DNA from 4 places in the Rhizobium sp. WYCCWR 11128 genome. Region 4 is predicted to be linked to each of the others. Evidence: riboswitches for the same ligand, from Rfam matches in the RefSeq annotation. Region 4 holds a riboswitch; each other region holds the start of a gene.
The links. Region 4 has a riboswitch for cobalamin ahead of nrdH (glutaredoxin-like protein NrdH). Riboswitches for the same ligand answer to the same signal wherever they lie in the genome.

Region 1 (4,192 bases), on a different contig from region 4:
AAGGATCAAAAATGAGAGCAGGTTGCGGTATGAAAGGTCAGGTCCGAAGATCGCTGTCTTCCTGATTTGCACCCCGCAGGGTTGCTGTGACGACGCTCAGCAGTTAAGCCATCGGCGGGCCCCTTCCCACGTACCGATGGAATCGGTCGCCCGGAACAATCTGATTGCTCCCAGCGAATGGAAAGTCCTTTCCGGCCATGACTACTTCCCTTCGATCTAAAGAGACTGACGTAGCTTTTAGGGAAGTGAGAATGGTCGCCACGTTCCGAACTAGGGCCGAGGACCGCAATTGGCCGCCGCTCATAAAGCCCCTGAGGCTTCTCGGCGTCTGAGCGGTTAGCGCCCCGCTCCGGCCGGAAAGGCCGGTGGAGTCATTTCCCAAGAGCAGACGTTTCCCGAGGCGAGTTTCCCGACCCGCGCTACTCGCCTATGCTGGAAAGCAGTTCGTCGAGCTGTTCCAGTTGCTCCGGCAATGCCGCCGCCCCGCCCTGTAGTGCTTCCTCAAGCGCCTCCTTGGACGGATAGGCTTCGTGGAGATTCAGCAGCGTCTTCCCGCCCTGGTCCTCGAAGGTCACGGTCGTGACCGCGCCCTCTTCGCCCTCGTCGTCTGTCCAGACCGGCTACCGGCCCAAATCGGTAACTCATTCAAGTCGAGCCCATGACTGCTTCTGGCGCCAATTGCAGTCATCGGCCTCAGGTCGATGACTGTCTTAGAGGATAGCTTTTCCGTTTATGCAGGTAACGACATTGCCGCCAACCCAAATATCTTCAGATTCGAGCCGGACATGTACCCGCCCTGACCTGCCCAAGACCGTCCCTTGCGCAGCGATGTATGAAGGCGGGGCGAGATTTGCGGAAATGAGCCATTTTGCCAAACCCGCATTTAGGCTACCAGTGACTGGGTCTTCGTAACCAGCGGCGGTGAAGGCGCGGACCTCGAAATCCACGCCATCGACGTCCCCCAAACATGGTGCAATCAGGCCTACCCTTAGTCCGGAAATACTCTGGTAGTTCGGACGGACACGTAGGACATCGTCTCTGCTTTTCAGGAGCAAGGCCATCCAACCGGGACCGTTGTCTACCCAACTCGCATCGACTATCATCTCAGATGACAGACTTAGACCGCTCATAACTCGTTTCATTAGATCGTTATCGATATGTCCAGTCTTGATCAAATCTGGAGCCAGAAATGAGAGGATATCGCCGTCTCTTCTGATCCGGATCAAACCCGCCTCGCATTCCTGGATAACAACTGGCTGCTTTGGCTTTCCGCCCAAGGTCAGCCATGCGTGGCAGCTACCCAAAGTCGGGTGTCCGGCAAAGGGTAGCTCCTGATGCGGCGTGAAAATTCTGACGCGATAATCAGCATCCGGGACCGTCGGCTTTAGGAGGAAGGTCGTCTCGCTTAGATTGGTCCAGTTGGCAAACTTGGCCATCGTTGGTGTATCAAGATCGTCCGCATCCACTACCACCGCAAGTGGATTTCCACCCATTCGCTCCGAGGAAAAAACATCAACCTGTTGAAACGATAGCTCTTTAAGGTTCCTGTTCATAGCATCTCCTACTGTTCGTTCGCTAACAGCGTGCGCCAATGTCTATACACAAGGGGGCTGCAGAATGCCTTTCGGAGTAACGGATGCAGACAAAGATTTCCGCTTCGGGCATACCCGGTCTTCCAAAGCGTTCAAATTATGCCGAGCTTTTAATCCTTGATTACCGGAAATCTCGGGCTTTAGGGAATGGGCTCGGCATAGTTTCGGACTCGGGATAAATTCCGTTATGCCGAACTCGGCATAACGGAACAAAGATATCTCGGCCTCGCACCGCGTCGGCGATACCGACATCGGTTTGCTCACCTTGACCGTCAATGGCGTGACTATGCGATTGAGGCCATGCTCCACCGCACTGCTCTAGGTGTTCAGTCCCCATCCATCATGAAAGACGAGTTCCTCGAGCGGTAGCCGCTGCCGCCAGCCTTTGACGGAGAGTTCCGGCTCGTCATAGAGCCGGTCGACGAAACCGGCACAGAGCCAGGCGACCACTTCGATATGCTCGGGTATGCCGAGAATGGTTTTCAGGTCGCCTTCACGAAAAATGCTGACCCAGCCGATGCCGACCCCTTCCGCCCGTGCCGCAAGCCAGAGATTCTGGATGGCGCAGACGGTCGAGTATGAATCCATCTTCGGATTGTGGGTGCGCCCCAGCACCACGCTGCCGCTGCGGGTAGGATCGCAGGTCACGCATATGCCGAGCGGCGCCTCGACGATGCCTTCGAGCTTGAGCGATCGGTAGGCCTGCCGCCGCTCGCCTTCGAACATCAGCGCCGCCTCCTCGTTGGCCCTCGCAAACGCGTCCTGGATGCGCGTCCGGACAGCGGCACTTTTCACCAGAATGAAATTCCACGGCTGCATGAAGCCGACGGATGGTGCGTGGTGAGCGGCCGTCAGCAGCCGCTGCACAACATCATCAGGCAAGGGATCGGGCAGGAACTGGCTGCGAACGTCGCGCCGCGTCATGATCGCGTGATAGACGGCCTCGCGTTCGGCCAAGGAAAAACCGGACGCCGCCGAAAGGGCATCCTCATCAAAGGGTCGCATCGTCAAATCCCCAACAACGCGACCGCCCCGCTGTCCGCGCGGATCGGTCTATCTTGCCAGGCCGGTCTTCTGACTCGGCGTCATCCGTCTGCCGCAGCCTTCCCGGCAAAAGGCCAGTGGCATGATGAAGCGGCAAGCGTCGGCCTTACAGCGTTGGGCACGTTCCGGTCTTGCACCGGATTCCCGATTCTCCCGCCTTATCGGCGGGCACCTGACGACGCATCTATTTCAGGAAAGCGCGGCGGCGGCAAGCTGGGCCCGATGTCGCAGTCAAGCCGGAGGCCGCGCGGTGCCGCCTGTCCCTCTCTTCCGCCGGCAAAAGGGAGCGCTGCGGTGCCACGAATCTCTTCTCCCCAGCGGGGAAAAGGTGCCGGCAGGCGGTTGAGGGGGTGAGCGGCAAAGCCGCGAATGCGCTGAGCGTAAGCGAAGGGCAATGATGAAGGGCAGCCGTGCAGCCCCCTCATCCGACCCTTCGGGCCACCTTCTCCCCGCTGGGGAGAAGAGAGCGCAAGCCGCAGCCTCAGTTCCTACATCAAACCCTTGGGAGGACATAAGGAAACAAGACGTACGATCCCGTTTCGTCATCCACCCGCGTCGGTTTGAAGCGGCTAGGCAAGCCCCTTCACCGACAGTTTCTATGGCCTTATCACCACCGAAAGCGTATGGACTGTGACAGTCCATCGCAGCATCTCGGTTGCCCGTGCCCCGCCTCACACCCATGATCCTTGCGGTCGCCCTGTTCATGGAACAGATGGATTCGACCGTGATCGCCACCAGCCTGCCGGCAATCGCCGCCGATATCGGCACCTCGCCGATCGCGCTGAAGCTCGCCGTCACCAGCTATCTCGTGGCGCTGGCGATCTTCATCCCGATCAGCGGCTGGATGTCCGATCGGTTCGGTGCGCGCAACATCTTCCGCATGGCGATCTTTGTTTTCATGATCGGCTCGATCGCCTGCGCCTTTTCCAACTCGATCACGGCCTTCGTCGTCTCGCGCCTGATCCAGGGCGCCGGCGGCTCGATGATGACGCCGGTCAGCCGCCTGCTGCTGGTCCGGGGAACGCCGCGCCACGAACTCGTCGATGCCATGGCCTGGCTTACCATTCCCGCTTTGATTGGCCCGATCATGGGGCCGCCGATCGGCGGTTTCCTCACCACCTATCTCACCTGGCATTGGATCTTCTGGATCAACGTCCCGATCGGCGTGCTCGGCATCATCCTCGTCACGCGTTTCCTGCCGACCGTCGAGCCACGCAGTCCGCGGCCGATGGACTTCCCCGGATTCTTCCTTTGCGGCATCGGCTTCTCCGGCTTCGTTTTCGGCGTGTCGGTCATCAGCCTGCCGGCCGTGCCCGTCATCTACGGTTACGTCACGGTTGCGATCGGCATTCTTGCCGGCCTCCTCTACCTCCTGCATGCCCGCCGCGTGCCCTATCCGCTTCTCGATCCGAAGATGTTCCGTTACCCGATGTTCCGGGCGGCGATCCTCGGCGCTTCGAATTTCCGCATGGGGCTCGGCGCCCTGCCGTTCCTGATGCCATTGATGCTGCAGCTCGGCTTCGGCCTGACGCCGCTGCAATCGGGCTCGGTCACCT
Region 2 (4,192 bases), on a different contig from region 4:
TTTGTGAGAGCGGGGATAGTTGGCCGGTGACGACGTCTGGACGCTGCGCCGCCCGGGAAAAAGAGCTGGGTATCAGGAGCGACCTTTGCCATCGAGCAATTCTGACACCGGTAGCGGCAGGTCTGGATGTGCACGGCATAATCCGAGTAGATCTTCCCTTGCATCCGGGTAATCCTGAAGTGCAGCACGACGGTACCATTTGAATGCTTCTGTCAGATCGATCTCGCAGCCCACGCCGTGCTCTTTCAACTGGGCTAGCCTGTACTGTGCACCAGCATGATCCTGATCTGCGGCTTGGCTGTACCATCTGACAGCGTCTGCTGCATCGATATCGCAACCGTCGCCGTCTTCTCTCATCAAGCCCAGCAAATATTGCGCGTCGGCGTGGCCTTGATTGGCGGCTTTCTCAAGCCACTCGCAGCCTTCGGGCGCGCTCTGTGCAACTCCGTCCCCCATGAGATAGAGGCCCGCCAGGAGGAATTGCGCGTCGGCATGACCTTGTTCGGCGGCTTTCTGAAGCCATCCCGCGCCTTCTGTTTTATCGCGGGTGACACCTTCACCTCGTGCGGTGATGTGGCCCAATTCAAATTGTGCTTGCGCATCGCCTTGCTCGGCTGCTTGGCGAATCGCGTCTATCCTGGCGGCGGCGAGATCGGTGCTATCCGGATTGCTCATTGCTACATCAAACCTCGTTGAAATCGGTGGCGCCAAAACTATGTCGGGGCCTGCCTTCCGCAATCCGTCGTGACGCAGGTCCGGCAACGACTACGCCTGCGGATGTCCCAGCGCTTTTTCCAGCACGCCAGGCGGCAGCTTCTGCGCGAGGGCATCGCCAAGCTTTGCCTCGAGGTCCCGCAATTTGCCGTCGAGGGAGGGAAGGCCCGCGGGGCCGAAGGCTTCGATGTAACGATCGGCTTCACCCTTTGCCAGGAATTCGACCAGGACGTTGTCCTCGACCCAGAGCTTGACGATCCGGAAGAGGCCGGTTTCCACCTGCTCGGCGCACCAGCCTTCGCGGGCGGCGGCAGTCTCGATCGACGCGGCGTCTACCGCGGCGCTGACCAGCACGTGGGCGGTGACCGGCTCGAAGGTCGCCGGGCGCTGGCGGATGCCGAGCGGTGCGTCCGGATCGAAGACCGCGGTTGCGGGCAGGATTTCGAGGAAGGAGCCTTGCGTATCGCCCGATACGACGAGCCAGGCGTCATGGGGAAAGGGCGGGGTCGGCGCCCGCAGCGCGGTCGCCTCCATGAGCTCCGCCAGCACCCGGGCGACGCGACCGGGATCGCGCACGCCGAACGACATGTGATGAATCATCGCGCGTCTCCTTCCATTGTTGCCGGCTGGCGGGCCTCGGTCCCGCGGGAACGCCGGCGTGCATCGTCGATCAGGGCCTGCACGGCCCATTGCGCGGCCTTCGCGGCTTCAGCGCCCGACAGGCTCCAGTTATCTTTCATGCTCTCCCATCCCGAAGCAGAGCAGAGCGCTGTCACAGCGGCGAGCAGATGCCGGGCATCTTCTGCGGGAATCGTCCCGGTGACATCGCGCAGCGCGATCGAAAACTTCTCGCGCCGCGCCTCGGCATGGGCGAGCCTCACCGCGCGACCATGAGGATTGTGCAGCATCGCTCTCACCAGCGGCTCGTCGCGGTCGAAGGCAGAAAAGAGCTCGGGAATATGCGCCACTACTTGCTCAGGCGAAGCCGGCAGCGCCGGCACGGCGATCAGCGCATTCACCCAGTGCCAGAACGCGGCGAGCAGTGTCTCCTTGTTGGCGAAATAGCGATAAAGCGTGCGCTGCGGCACGCCGGACTGGCGGGCGACGAGATCGAAGGTGACCTCGTCGCTACCGGCGCGCAACAGGGCGGCAAGACCTTCCATGATGCGGTCCTGCGTGATGGTCGCCAACTCTTCGCGGGCCGTGGGTCGAGGCGGTGTCACTTTATTCATGGCAGTATTAATGCCATAATGGCAGCATTGCTGTCAAACGTCTTCTGGCAACCGGCGGTTTGCGCGGTGAGACGGCATGAAGCGCATTTGTCGGTGAGGCGGCATGACACGCGGGAATAGTTATTGACGCCGGGCGGGCCGGCGACGTAACTGGGTGCGACGGTTCCCTGAAGATGACTCCAAGGGGATTAATAGGGAACACGGTGAGGATGACCCAGTAGGGACCGAGACCGTGGCTGCCCCCGCAACTGTAAGCGGATTGTCGATCATCTCAGGAGTGGCCAGCGACTGGCCATCTCTGAAGGGCTCATGGCCCTGCCACTGCGAGATATCGCGGGAAGGAGGATGAAACGACGGATATCCGCAAGCCAGGAGACCTGCCGTCAATCACGATCCAATCAACCGGGCGGGGATGCCCGGACAAGGAACAGATATGATTGACCTGCTGAACCTTCGCCGAATTCCGGCATGCATCCGTCTCGATTGGGCCTCCTGCGGCTAGTGCACGCCTAAGCGTGCTTTCGGTCCGCGCATATGCGCGGAACGGCCGTGATTTTCCCTTCATCGAGGTTTTCCATGCGCCAGATTCTCGCCACCATGACATTTGCCTTCGGGCTCGCCGGCTTTGCGGCACCAAGCCTTGCCGCGACCCGATATCCCTTGACCATCACCAATTGCGGCCAGCAGGTGACCTTCGAAAAGGCGCCATCCAAAGTCGTTTCGATCGGTCAGGGCATGACCGAAGTGCTCTTCTCGCTCGGCCTTGCCGACAAGATCGCCGGAACGGCCGTCTGGGTCGGTCCCGTCCTGCCGCAATATGCCGAGGCCAACAGCAAGATAAAGCGGCTTGCCGACAACGACCCGAGCTTCGAATCCGTCGTCGGGCAGGAGCCCGACCTGGTGACGGCCGAGTTCGAATGGCATGTCGGCGCGCAGGGCTCGGTCGGCAAGCGGGAGCAATTCAAGGATCTCGGGATCAATACCTATCTCGCGCCGGCCGATTGCGTCGCCAAGGTCAACACTGATGGCGGCGACGGCGTGCGCAAGGAGCTGTTCACGATGGACCTGATCTACCGGGAAATCGCCGAGCTCTCGGAGATCTTCGACGTCAAGGAGCGCGGCGATGCGCTGATTTCCAAGCTGAAGAAGCGCGAGTCGGATGCCGTCGCCTCGATATCAGGCGCGTCGGGCAAGAACCTGCCCGTCGTCTTCTGGTTCTCCAGCAAGGAGGTCAATGGCGACGCCTTCATCGCCGGCAAGAACAGCGCGCCCGCCTATATTCTGAAGACGATCGGTGCGAAGAACGTCGTCACCACGGAAGAGGAATGGCCGCTGGTCGGTTGGGAAACCATCGCCCAGGCTAACCCTGCCGTCATCGTGCTCGCGACCATGGACCGCCGCCGTTACGCCGCTGACGATCCCAAGGTCAAGGTCGATTTCCTCGAGAACGATCCTGTGACCAAGGAGCTGGACGCGGTCAAAAACAAGCACTTCGTGATGATGGACGCGCAGTCGATGAACCCGACGATCCGCACGATCGACGGTATCGAGACATTGGCGAACGGCATCAAGTCCTTCGGCCTGGCGCAGTGAAGGCAGTGTCGGTCAGGCAACAGGGATGGTGGGCGCTTGCCGCGCTCACCACGGCGGCACTTCTCCTGCTCGGGCTGATGGTCAGTCTTGCCGTTTCGATCGGCGAGATCGCGATCCCGCTTGCGACGACGGCGGAGGCGATTTCGAACCGTCTGTTCGGAACGGATTTCGAGCTCAGCCGCATCCACCAGGGCATCGTCTGGGATTATCGTCTGAGCCGCGCGCTCGTCGCGGCCAGCGCCGGCGCGTCGCTCTCGCTTTCGGGCGCGATCCTGCAGGCGCTGCTGCGCAATCCGCTGGCCGAACCCTACGTGCTCGGCATCTCCGCCGGTGCCTCGACGGGGGCCGTCTGCGTGATGATCCTCGGTTTCGGCTACGGTGTTCTCGGCCTGTCGAGCGGCGCCTTCATCGGTGCGGTCATTGCCTTTTTGCTGGTCGGCATCCTGGCGACGGGTGCGGGGGGAACCGGTGAGCGCATCATCCTGTGCGGCGTCGCCGGTTCGCAGCTCTTCAATGCACTAACCTCCTACATCGTGACGACATCGGCGAATGCCGAGCAGGCGCGCGGCATCCTGTTCTGGCTGCTGGGTTCGCTCAGCGGCGTGCGCTGGCCCGATGTCTATCTGTCGGTGCCAATCGCGCTTGCCGGCTTC
Region 3 (4,192 bases), on a different contig from region 4:
CGGCCAGACGCCTCGCAGGCAGCGAGCACGAGAAGGGTGTGCTTCTCATCGTTGCCGCGACACTTGCCTGGAGCGCGAGCGGCGTCTATTCGCGACTCCTGACGACCGATGTGTGGACGGCGATTGCCTGGCGATCGTTGTTCGGAGGCCTGTTCCTGCTGATCCCCTGCCTTTTCCTCGAAGGGGGCATCTCGCGGCAACAGTGGCGTTCCGTCTTCCATCCGTCAGGTCTTGCCATGATCGCATGCCAGACCTTCAGTCAGGTATGCTTCATCGGGGCGCTCTACATGACCACCGTCGCCAATGTGACGATGATCTATGCGACCGCGCCTTTCATCGCAGCGTTGCTCGGCTGGCTCATCCTCAGGGAGAGGGTCTCCAGGCGGACGCTGATTGCCGGCGGCATCTCGCTCCTCGGCGTCGCGGTCATCGTCGCCTCGTCGATCGGCGGCGGGACTGGTGTGGGCGATCTGCTGGCGCTCGGCATGACCGCGTCCTTTGCACTCGTCATCATCATTCCGCGCATCAATCCCGGCGTGCCGAGCCTGCCGCCGACCGTCGTCAGCGCCTTCCTGACGCTTGCCATCTTTGCCCCGTTCAGTTCGCCCGGCTCGCTCGATCTGCACAACTGGGTCGTTCTTGCCGCATTCGGCGCGACCAATTTCTCCCTGGCGCTGGTGCTCTTCCTTGCCGGGGCAAAGCGCATGCCGCCGGCTGAAGCGGCGCTGATCGGCACGATGGAAATCGTGCTCACGCCCTTCTGGGTCTGGCTGCTGTTTTCCGAGCAGCCCCCCATCGCCACCTTTTTCGGCGGCGCGATCATCCTCGGCGCCGTGTTCTGGCACACGGCCATCGACGTCAGCCGCAGCCGGCGACCGCATCGCGCCTAAAGCCTTTGGGCGGCGATCAAATCTTCCGGGACGATCCGGAAAACCGCCGTATTCGCGGGATCAATTATTTCCGCTGCGCAGCGCTATTGCGACTTTGCCGACTGTCGTCTTTGGGTTGCGCCCATGTCGTTTTCTTGATCGCTGTTTTCCGTCAGGCATGGTTTCTTGGTGGTGTTCAAGGCGCTATCTCGCAAACTGGCGAAATGGACCATTGGGACGCCGGCCTGACGCCGGCGCTGCCCCGCAGCGGTAGAAGAACTGAAATCCTCAAGGAAATCGCCGGATAGGCATCCGGAAAGATATCGAGACGGATCGAAAGGAGATTCTGGAGCCGGAAACCAGCTCTTGCACAGCAAATCGACGGATTGCGGACAGACGGTCACGAGCGAAACCACAGGCGAAAACCGTGGCGTTCATCCTCTTCTCCATCCAATCTGTCTGTTTTGAAAATCCGAATATCGCCCGATGCGGCGGTATCCTCGTGTTGTGGACACCGGGCTGCAGAGGAGGCAGGCCGGAGGGAAGGTTGCCATCGACTGCATCGGTTGCAGCGAGGCATTCAAACAAGTGGGAGGAATCCATGAGCAAAAATAGAGGCGTCGTCTATCTCCGTCCTGGCAAGGTCGAAGTGCGCGACATCGACGATCCGAAGCTGGAAGCGCCCGACGGCCGCCGCATCGAACACGGCGTCATCCTGAAGGTGATATCGACCAATATCTGCGGCTCCGATCAGCACATGGTCCGCGGCCGCACGACGGCGATGCCGGGCCTGGTCCTCGGTCATGAAATCACCGGCGAGATCATCGAGAAAGGCATCGACGTCGAGATGCTCGACATCGGCGATATCGTCTCGGTGCCGTTCAATGTCGCCTGCGGCCGTTGCCGCTGCTGCAAGTCCCAGGATACCGGCGTCTGCCTGACAGTAAACCCGGCCCGCGCCGGCGGCGCTTACGGCTATGTCGACATGGGCGGCTGGATCGGCGGACAGGCGCGTTACGTCACCATTCCCTATGCCGATTTCAACCTGCTGAAAATCCCGGATCGGGACAAGGCGATGGCGAAGATCCGCGATCTCACCATGCTCTCCGACATTCTGCCCACCGGCTTCCATGGCGCGGTGCGTGCGGGCGTTGGGGTCGGCTCGACCGTCTATGTCGCCGGCGCCGGCCCGGTCGGCCTTGCGGCTGCGGCTTCGGCTCGCATTCTCGGCGCTGCTGTCGTGATGATCGGCGATTTCAACAAGGACCGTCTGGCGCATGCGGCAAAGGTCGGTTTCGAACCGATCGACCTGTCGAAGAGCGACCGTCTTGGCGACATGATCGCGCAGGTCGTCGGCACCAACGAGGTGGACAGCGCCATTGATGCGGTCGGCTTCGAGGCACGCGGCCACTCGGGCGGGGAACAGCCGGCGATCGTGCTCAATCAGATGATGGAGATTACCCGAGCCGCGGGTTCGATCGGCATTCCCGGCCTCTATGTCACCGAGGATCCGGGCGCCGTCGACAACGCCGCCAAACACGGCAATCTTTCGCTCCGCTTCGGCCTCGGATGGGCCAAGGCACAGTCCTTCCACACCGGCCAGACTCCGGTGATCAAATACAATCGTCAACTCATGCAGGCGATCCTCCACGACCGACTGCCAATTGCCGATATCGTCAACGCCAAAGTCATCCCGCTCGACGATGCCGCCAATGGATATGAAAGCTTCGACCAGGGAGCGGCGACGAAATATGTCCTCGATCCGCACGGAGACGTGGCGAAAGCCGCATAGCGATGCGACCTAGAGCAATTCCAGCAAAAGTGCGCAGCAGTTTTGCGTCCGGGATTGCGTAAGACAGGACTTGATAGGGATGGCCGGGCGAAAACCCGGCCATCCCGTATTCTCGAAAATTGACCGGCGAACTACTGGATGCTGAACGGGAAATATTTTGCGTTGATCATATCGTAGGTTCCGTCCGCCTTGATGCTCTTCAGCGCTTCGTTCAGGCGCGTCAGACGCTCCTTGTCATCCAGGCGCAGCGCGATACCGGCACCCTCACCGAAATATGTGACGTCGACCAGATCCGGCCCTTTGAACTCGCAGCAGCTTCCTGCCTTGGTGTTGGCAATCCAGTCGTAGATGGCGAGTTTATCCTCGAGGATAATGTCGACGCTCCCATCTGCCAGGCCCTTGTACAATTCCGGCGAAGACCGAAAAACCGTCCTTTTCATTTCTGGATAGAGATGGTTGGCATAGGATTCCTGCGCCGTCGACGATGTCACCCCAAGAATTTTGTCGCTGAGGGCGGCGGGGCTGACATCGCTGATTGACGAATCCTTCCGGGCGATGAACACCGACGGGCTGTTGTAGTATTTTTCAGTGAAGGCAACCTTTTGACGCCGCTCGAGGCTCATCGACATGGATGAGATGATCGCGTCGTATTTGTCGGCAACGAGATCGGGGATGATGTCGTCCCACTTCTCGATGATAAATTGGCATTCGAACTTGCCAACCTCGCAGAGAGCATTGGCAATATCGATGTCGAAGCCCTGAAGCTTGTTATTTGCATCGAGATAGTTGAAGGGCGGAAACGCACCTTCGACGGCAATTCTCATCGGCGTGCGATCTTGCGCAGCCACCTCGAGCGGCGAGGCCGCCAAAAAGATACCGATCCCGCCCGCCATCAGCGCTCCGCGCACTATAGTCTGAATGGATATGCGCAACATCGTCGGGAGCTCCTTAGGGCATAGTCGATCTCGCGCCATAGTGGCTCACAGCTTTTAATTCTACGTGAACGCTTCTTTGTTAGCGTCGACGAATGCGCCCGCGTCGTGGTGTTCAGGGGTCTACGCTTGCACATCGTTCTTCCTTCCAGCTCCAACACGTTTCAGCAATCCTGGATCGCTTCGGGAAGAATTCTGTTTCTTATTGCCGTTAGCGGGCTTGGAGCGATCGGACTTGTCGTGCTTTCGGCGCTCTGGGCAGGAACCGAGAGCGACGCTGCAGCCCTTGATCGACAGCGCCAGCTTGTGAATGCCCGCCTGCGCGAACAGGTCGATCAAGTCGCGCATGTTATCGGCCAGTTCGGCAATGGTTACCTCGCACGTGTCTATCCTGCCGCCCTGCCGACCGAAGGCTCCTCCAGCCTCGATGCCGTTTTGACGGCGGCAGCCGGGAGTGCGATCAGCCAGACGGCGATGTCTGCGTTCGGCTACGATCAGGCCTTTGTCGTCGACGAAAAGGCTCAACTGCTCATGCTGGCGGACGCCCAAACGGAGAAGCGGTACCGCTGGATGAAGCCTCTCTTTTTGCCTCTCCTTAA
Region 4 (4,192 bases):
CGAGATGTTTGTAGGAAAGGTCGTCATTATATTCGCTCGCCTCGCTCACCTGCAGGATTTCCGAGCATAGATTGCTCATCGAAATACGCCCGGCGATCGGGTTCGCCCGGTTCACCGTGTCCTCGAACATGATGTAGGGGTAGCCGCTCTCGAACTGGATTTCGGCAAGCACCTGGAAGAATTCGCGCGCCTTGATCTTCTTCTTGGAGATGCGGGCATCATCCGCCATCTCGCGGTACTTTTCGGTCACCGAAATCTCGGTGAAGGGCACGCCATAGACGCGCTCCACGTCATAGGGCGAGAACAGATACATATCCTCGTTGTTCTTGGCGAGCTCGAAGGTGATATCGGGAACGACGACGCCGAGCGACAGCGTCTTGATGCGGATCTTCTCGTCGGCATTTTCGCGCTTGGTGTCGAGGAAGCGCATGACATCGGGGTGATGGGCGTTGAGATAGACGGCCCCTGCTCCCTGCCGCGCGCCGAGCTGGTTGGCATAGGAGAAACTGTCTTCGAGCAACTTCATGACAGGGATGATGCCCGAGGACTGGTTCTCGATATGCTTGATCGGCGCGCCCGCCTCGCGGATATTCGTCAGCGACAGCGCCACGCCGCCGCCGCGCTTCGACAATTGCAGCGCCGAATTGATCGACCGGCCGATCGATTCCATATTGTCCTCGACGCGGAGCAGGAAGCAGGAAACCAGTTCGCCGCGCTGCTTCTTGCCGGCATTGAGGAAGGTCGGCGTCGCCGGCTGGAAGCGGCCGGAAATGATCTCCTCGACCATGTCGCGGGCAAGGGCCTCGTCGCCGCGTGCCAAGGCCAGAGCCACCATGCAGATGCGGTCTTCGTAGCGCTCGAGATAGCGCTTTCCGTCGAAAGTCTTCAGCGTATAGCTGGTGTAGTATTTGAAGGCGCCGAGGAAGGTCGGGAAACGGAATTTCTTGGCATAGGCCTGGTCGAACAGATCCCGCACGAAATTGAAGGAATACTGGTCGAGAACCTCCTGCTCGTAATAGCCCTCGGTCACGAGGTAATCGAGCTTTTCCCTCAGATTGTGGAAGAACACCGTGTTCTGGTTCACATGCTGCAGGAAATATTGCTTGGCAGCCATTCGATCCTTGTCGAGCTGGATCCGCCCCTCATCGTCATAGAGGTTCAGCATCGCGTTCAGCGCATGATAGTCGAGCGTTTCCGCCGCTTTCAAAGGGCGTTCGCCGGCGGGATGAGCAAAAGTGTTATGCGGTTTTGCGCCCGCATCCCGCGTCAGAGGTGTTCCCGTGTCCAAAACCGTTCCATTCCGTGTTTGACGTTGGCGACGTCGTCTTCCGTGCCCAGCAGCTCGAACCTGTAGAGGTACGGCACCCGGCATTTCTGCGAGACCACGTCGCCGGCGAGCCCGTATGTCTCGCCGAAATTGCTGTTGCCCGCGGCGATCACGCCGCGGAGGTGTCCTCGGTTTTCCGCATCGTTGAGGAAACGGATCACCTGCTTGGGAACGGCGCCCTTGCCGCCGTCGCCGCTATAGGTCGGCACGATCAGCACGAAGGGTTCGCGGATATGGAACGCGTCTGCGCCGCCTGGCGGAATGCGCGCCGCGCGCAGTCCGAGCTTGGCGACGAACCGATGGGTATTCTCGGATCGGCTGGAATAATAGACGATCAGACCCATCGCCTTTCCTCAGGAAAGTGCGCTGATCATGTCGGGACGGAAGCCGGCCCAATGCTGCTCGCCGGCGATGACGACAGGCGCCTGCATGTAGCCGAGGCTGCGGACGCGATCGAGCGCTTCGGCATCCTGCGAGATATCGACGATGTCATAATCAACACCCAACCGGTCGAGGGCGCGGTAGGTGGCAGTGCACTGAACGCAGGCAGGCTTGCTGTAGACGGTAATGGTCATGATATTCCTCGTGACGACGCGATTGGGCGCAGGACATCGATCGGAAATCTGTCGATATCCGTCGAAAAATTCTCTGATGATTTGAGCTATGCGGCTGTTTAGCCGCTGGGCGTACTCCGCCCTCTACCTCGAGCGGGTGGCGGCCTGAACTGAGATACTGACATGACTTCACCCCGAAGTGGCTCATGCGGAGGTTCGGCCTGCGAAACGCGATGCGGATATCACCCGAGCCATGCAACGCGACCTTCCGGACACCCCGCCCGTGGACGTTTCGTTCGAGGCAGGTCTCCTGGCTCACGGGTCAAAGCTCCTGCCCAGCCTTCCCGGAGCATCATGCTCCAGTGACCTGAAATCGGACAGTTGCTCGCCGCTTACAGTTGCGGGGGCAGCTCCGGCATTGCCGCGCCATAATGGCGAAGCGCACCGAATTCCCGTCTTAGCCATCGATCCTTACGAATCGATGGAACCTCGAACACTAGATATAGTACGCCAATCCAAATTCGCGTCAACGGATGGTTTGTGCATTGCGTTACGACAGGTTTGAAATCGCTATGTTCCTGTGAAAAACATGGCTAACCAAAGCTTAAAGAAAGCAGGCTGTGGAGAAAGTCCCGAGGAGGAAAGCCTATTTATGGCCGGTCAAGCGATTTTCGATTCGAGATCGGGCCCGCATCGTTGACGGGAGATCCCGCCGGCGACGAGCGCCGGAGGGATGAAGTCAGGAATGTTTATATCTTTATCCGAAGCAGCCGCAGCGCGTTGATCGTCACCAGCACGGTGGCGCCGGTATCGGCGAGGATCGCCGGCCAGAGCCCGGTGATGCCGGCGATCGTCGTCACCAGGAACACCGCCTTCAGCCCGAGCGCGATGGTGATATTCTGCAGGATGTTGCGCATTGTGCGTTTGGAAAGTTCGATCATTCGCGCCACATCGCCGACGCGTCCGTGCAGCACGGCGGCATCCGCCGTCTCCAACGCCACATCGGTGCCGCCGCCCATGGCGATGCCGATATCGGCCGCGGCCAGCGCCGGAGCATCGTTGATGCCGTCACCGACCTTGGCGACGATGAAACCCTGGCGCTTCAATTCGACGACGACCCGCTGCTTGTCCTCCGGCATCATCTCGCCGCGCCAGTCGATGCCGAGCATGCCGGCAACGGCTGCTGCCGTCCGCTTGTTGTCGCCCGTCAACATCATCGCCTTGACGCCTGCTGATTTGAGGGCAGCGAGCCCGGCCTCGGCATCCTCACGCGGCTCGTCGCGCATGGCGATCAGGCCGGCCGCGATACCATTGACGAGCAGCACCGACACGCTTTTGCCCTCGTCGTTCAGCGCCGTGATGCGTGCATCCTGTTCCGCGCCGAGCGTCCCCCGCTCGCGGGCGGCAGGCGGCGACAGCAGATCCAGCGTCTCACCGCCGACTTTGCCGCTGACACCCTTGCCCGGCAGCGCTTCCAGCTCGAAGGCCGGCGGCACGGGAACGCCGTCCGCCTTGGCACGGTTGAGGATCGCCAGCGCCAGCGGATGGCTGGAACCCTGCTCCAGCACCGCCGCGCGTGACAGCACCTGCGCCTCGCTCAGGCCAAAGGAAATGATGTCGGTCACCTGAGGCTTGCCTTCTGTCAGCGTGCCGGTCTTGTCGAAGGCGACCATCGTCACCTTGCCGAGCGTTTCCAGCACCGCGCCACCCTTCATCAGCAGTCCGCGCCGCGCACCGGATGAAAGCGAGGCGGCGATCGCCGCCGGCGTCGAGATGACGAGCGCGCAGGGGCAGCCGATCAAAAGGATCGCAAGGCCCTTATAGACCCATTCGCCCCACGGCCCTGCCAACAGCAGCGGCGGAACGACCGCGACCAGCGCTGCGACCACGACGACGCCGGGCGTGTAATAGCGCGAGAACCGATCGATGAAGCGTTCGGTCGGCGCCTTCGATTCCTGAGCTTCCTCCACCAGCTTGACGACGCGGGCGATGGTATTGTCGGCGGCAGCCGCCGTGACGCGAACCCTGAGCACCGCATCGCCATTGACCGTGCCGGCAAAAACGACGGCATCGATGCCCTTGCGTACCGGCGTGCTCTCGCCCGTCACCGGCGCCTCATCGATCGCGCTCTCGCCTGAAATGATAATGCCGTCCGCCGAGATCCGATCGCCAGGACGAACCATGATGATGGCACCGACCGAAAGGCTTTCCGCCGCCACCTCCCGTGTCTGGCCATTGTCTTCGAGCAGCGCGTTCTTCGGCACCAGACCCGTCAGCGACTGGATGCTTTCCCGCGCCTTGCCCGCTGCCA

Region 1: it holds a riboswitch for cobalamin, as region 4 does, so the genes downstream of both, bluB (5,6-dimethylbenzimidazole synthase) here and nrdH (glutaredoxin-like protein NrdH) in region 4, are expected to answer to the same signal.
Region 2: it holds a riboswitch for cobalamin, as region 4 does, so the genes downstream of both, HX898_RS02325 (ABC transporter substrate-binding protein) here and nrdH (glutaredoxin-like protein NrdH) in region 4, are expected to answer to the same signal.
Region 3: it holds a riboswitch for cobalamin, as region 4 does, so the genes downstream of both, fdhA (formaldehyde dehydrogenase, glutathione-independent) here and nrdH (glutaredoxin-like protein NrdH) in region 4, are expected to answer to the same signal.

The regions. Positions count from the first base shown of each region.
Region 1 covers NZ_JACCEZ010000001.1:862,189-866,380, reverse strand. The annotation lists partial or broken gene HX898_RS04240 (SRPBCC domain-containing protein) at 420-617, opposite strand; gene HX898_RS04235 (PhzF family phenazine biosynthesis protein) at 711-1,553, opposite strand; gene bluB (5,6-dimethylbenzimidazole synthase) at 1,911-2,597, opposite strand; cobalamin riboswitch at 2,639-2,827, opposite strand; gene HX898_RS04225 (MFS transporter) at 3,316-4,192, shown strand, end outside.
Region 2 covers NZ_JACCEZ010000001.1:461,911-466,102, forward strand. The annotation lists gene blh (bifunctional sulfur transferase/dioxygenase Blh) at 1-7, shown strand, start outside; gene HX898_RS02310 (tetratricopeptide repeat protein) at 73-675, opposite strand; gene HX898_RS02315 (hypothetical protein) at 766-1,314, opposite strand; gene HX898_RS02320 (TetR/AcrR family transcriptional regulator) at 1,311-1,877, opposite strand; cobalamin riboswitch at 2,090-2,346, shown strand; gene HX898_RS02325 (ABC transporter substrate-binding protein) at 2,523-3,539, shown strand; gene HX898_RS02330 (iron ABC transporter permease) at 3,536-4,192, shown strand, end outside.
Region 3 covers NZ_JACCEZ010000008.1:19,347-23,538, forward strand. The annotation lists gene HX898_RS22775 (DMT family transporter) at 1-890, shown strand, start outside; cobalamin riboswitch at 1,052-1,252, shown strand; gene fdhA (formaldehyde dehydrogenase, glutathione-independent) at 1,471-2,661, shown strand; gene HX898_RS22785 (transporter substrate-binding domain-containing protein) at 2,793-3,596, opposite strand; gene HX898_RS22790 (EAL domain-containing protein) at 3,702-4,192, shown strand, end outside.
Region 4 covers NZ_JACCEZ010000020.1:6,824-11,015, forward strand. The annotation lists gene nrdE (class 1b ribonucleoside-diphosphate reductase subunit alpha) at 1-1,288, opposite strand, end outside; gene nrdI (class Ib ribonucleoside-diphosphate reductase assembly flavoprotein NrdI) at 1,267-1,671, opposite strand; gene nrdH (glutaredoxin-like protein NrdH) at 1,681-1,902, opposite strand; cobalamin riboswitch at 2,164-2,388, opposite strand; gene HX898_RS32445 (heavy metal translocating P-type ATPase) at 2,631-4,192, opposite strand, start outside.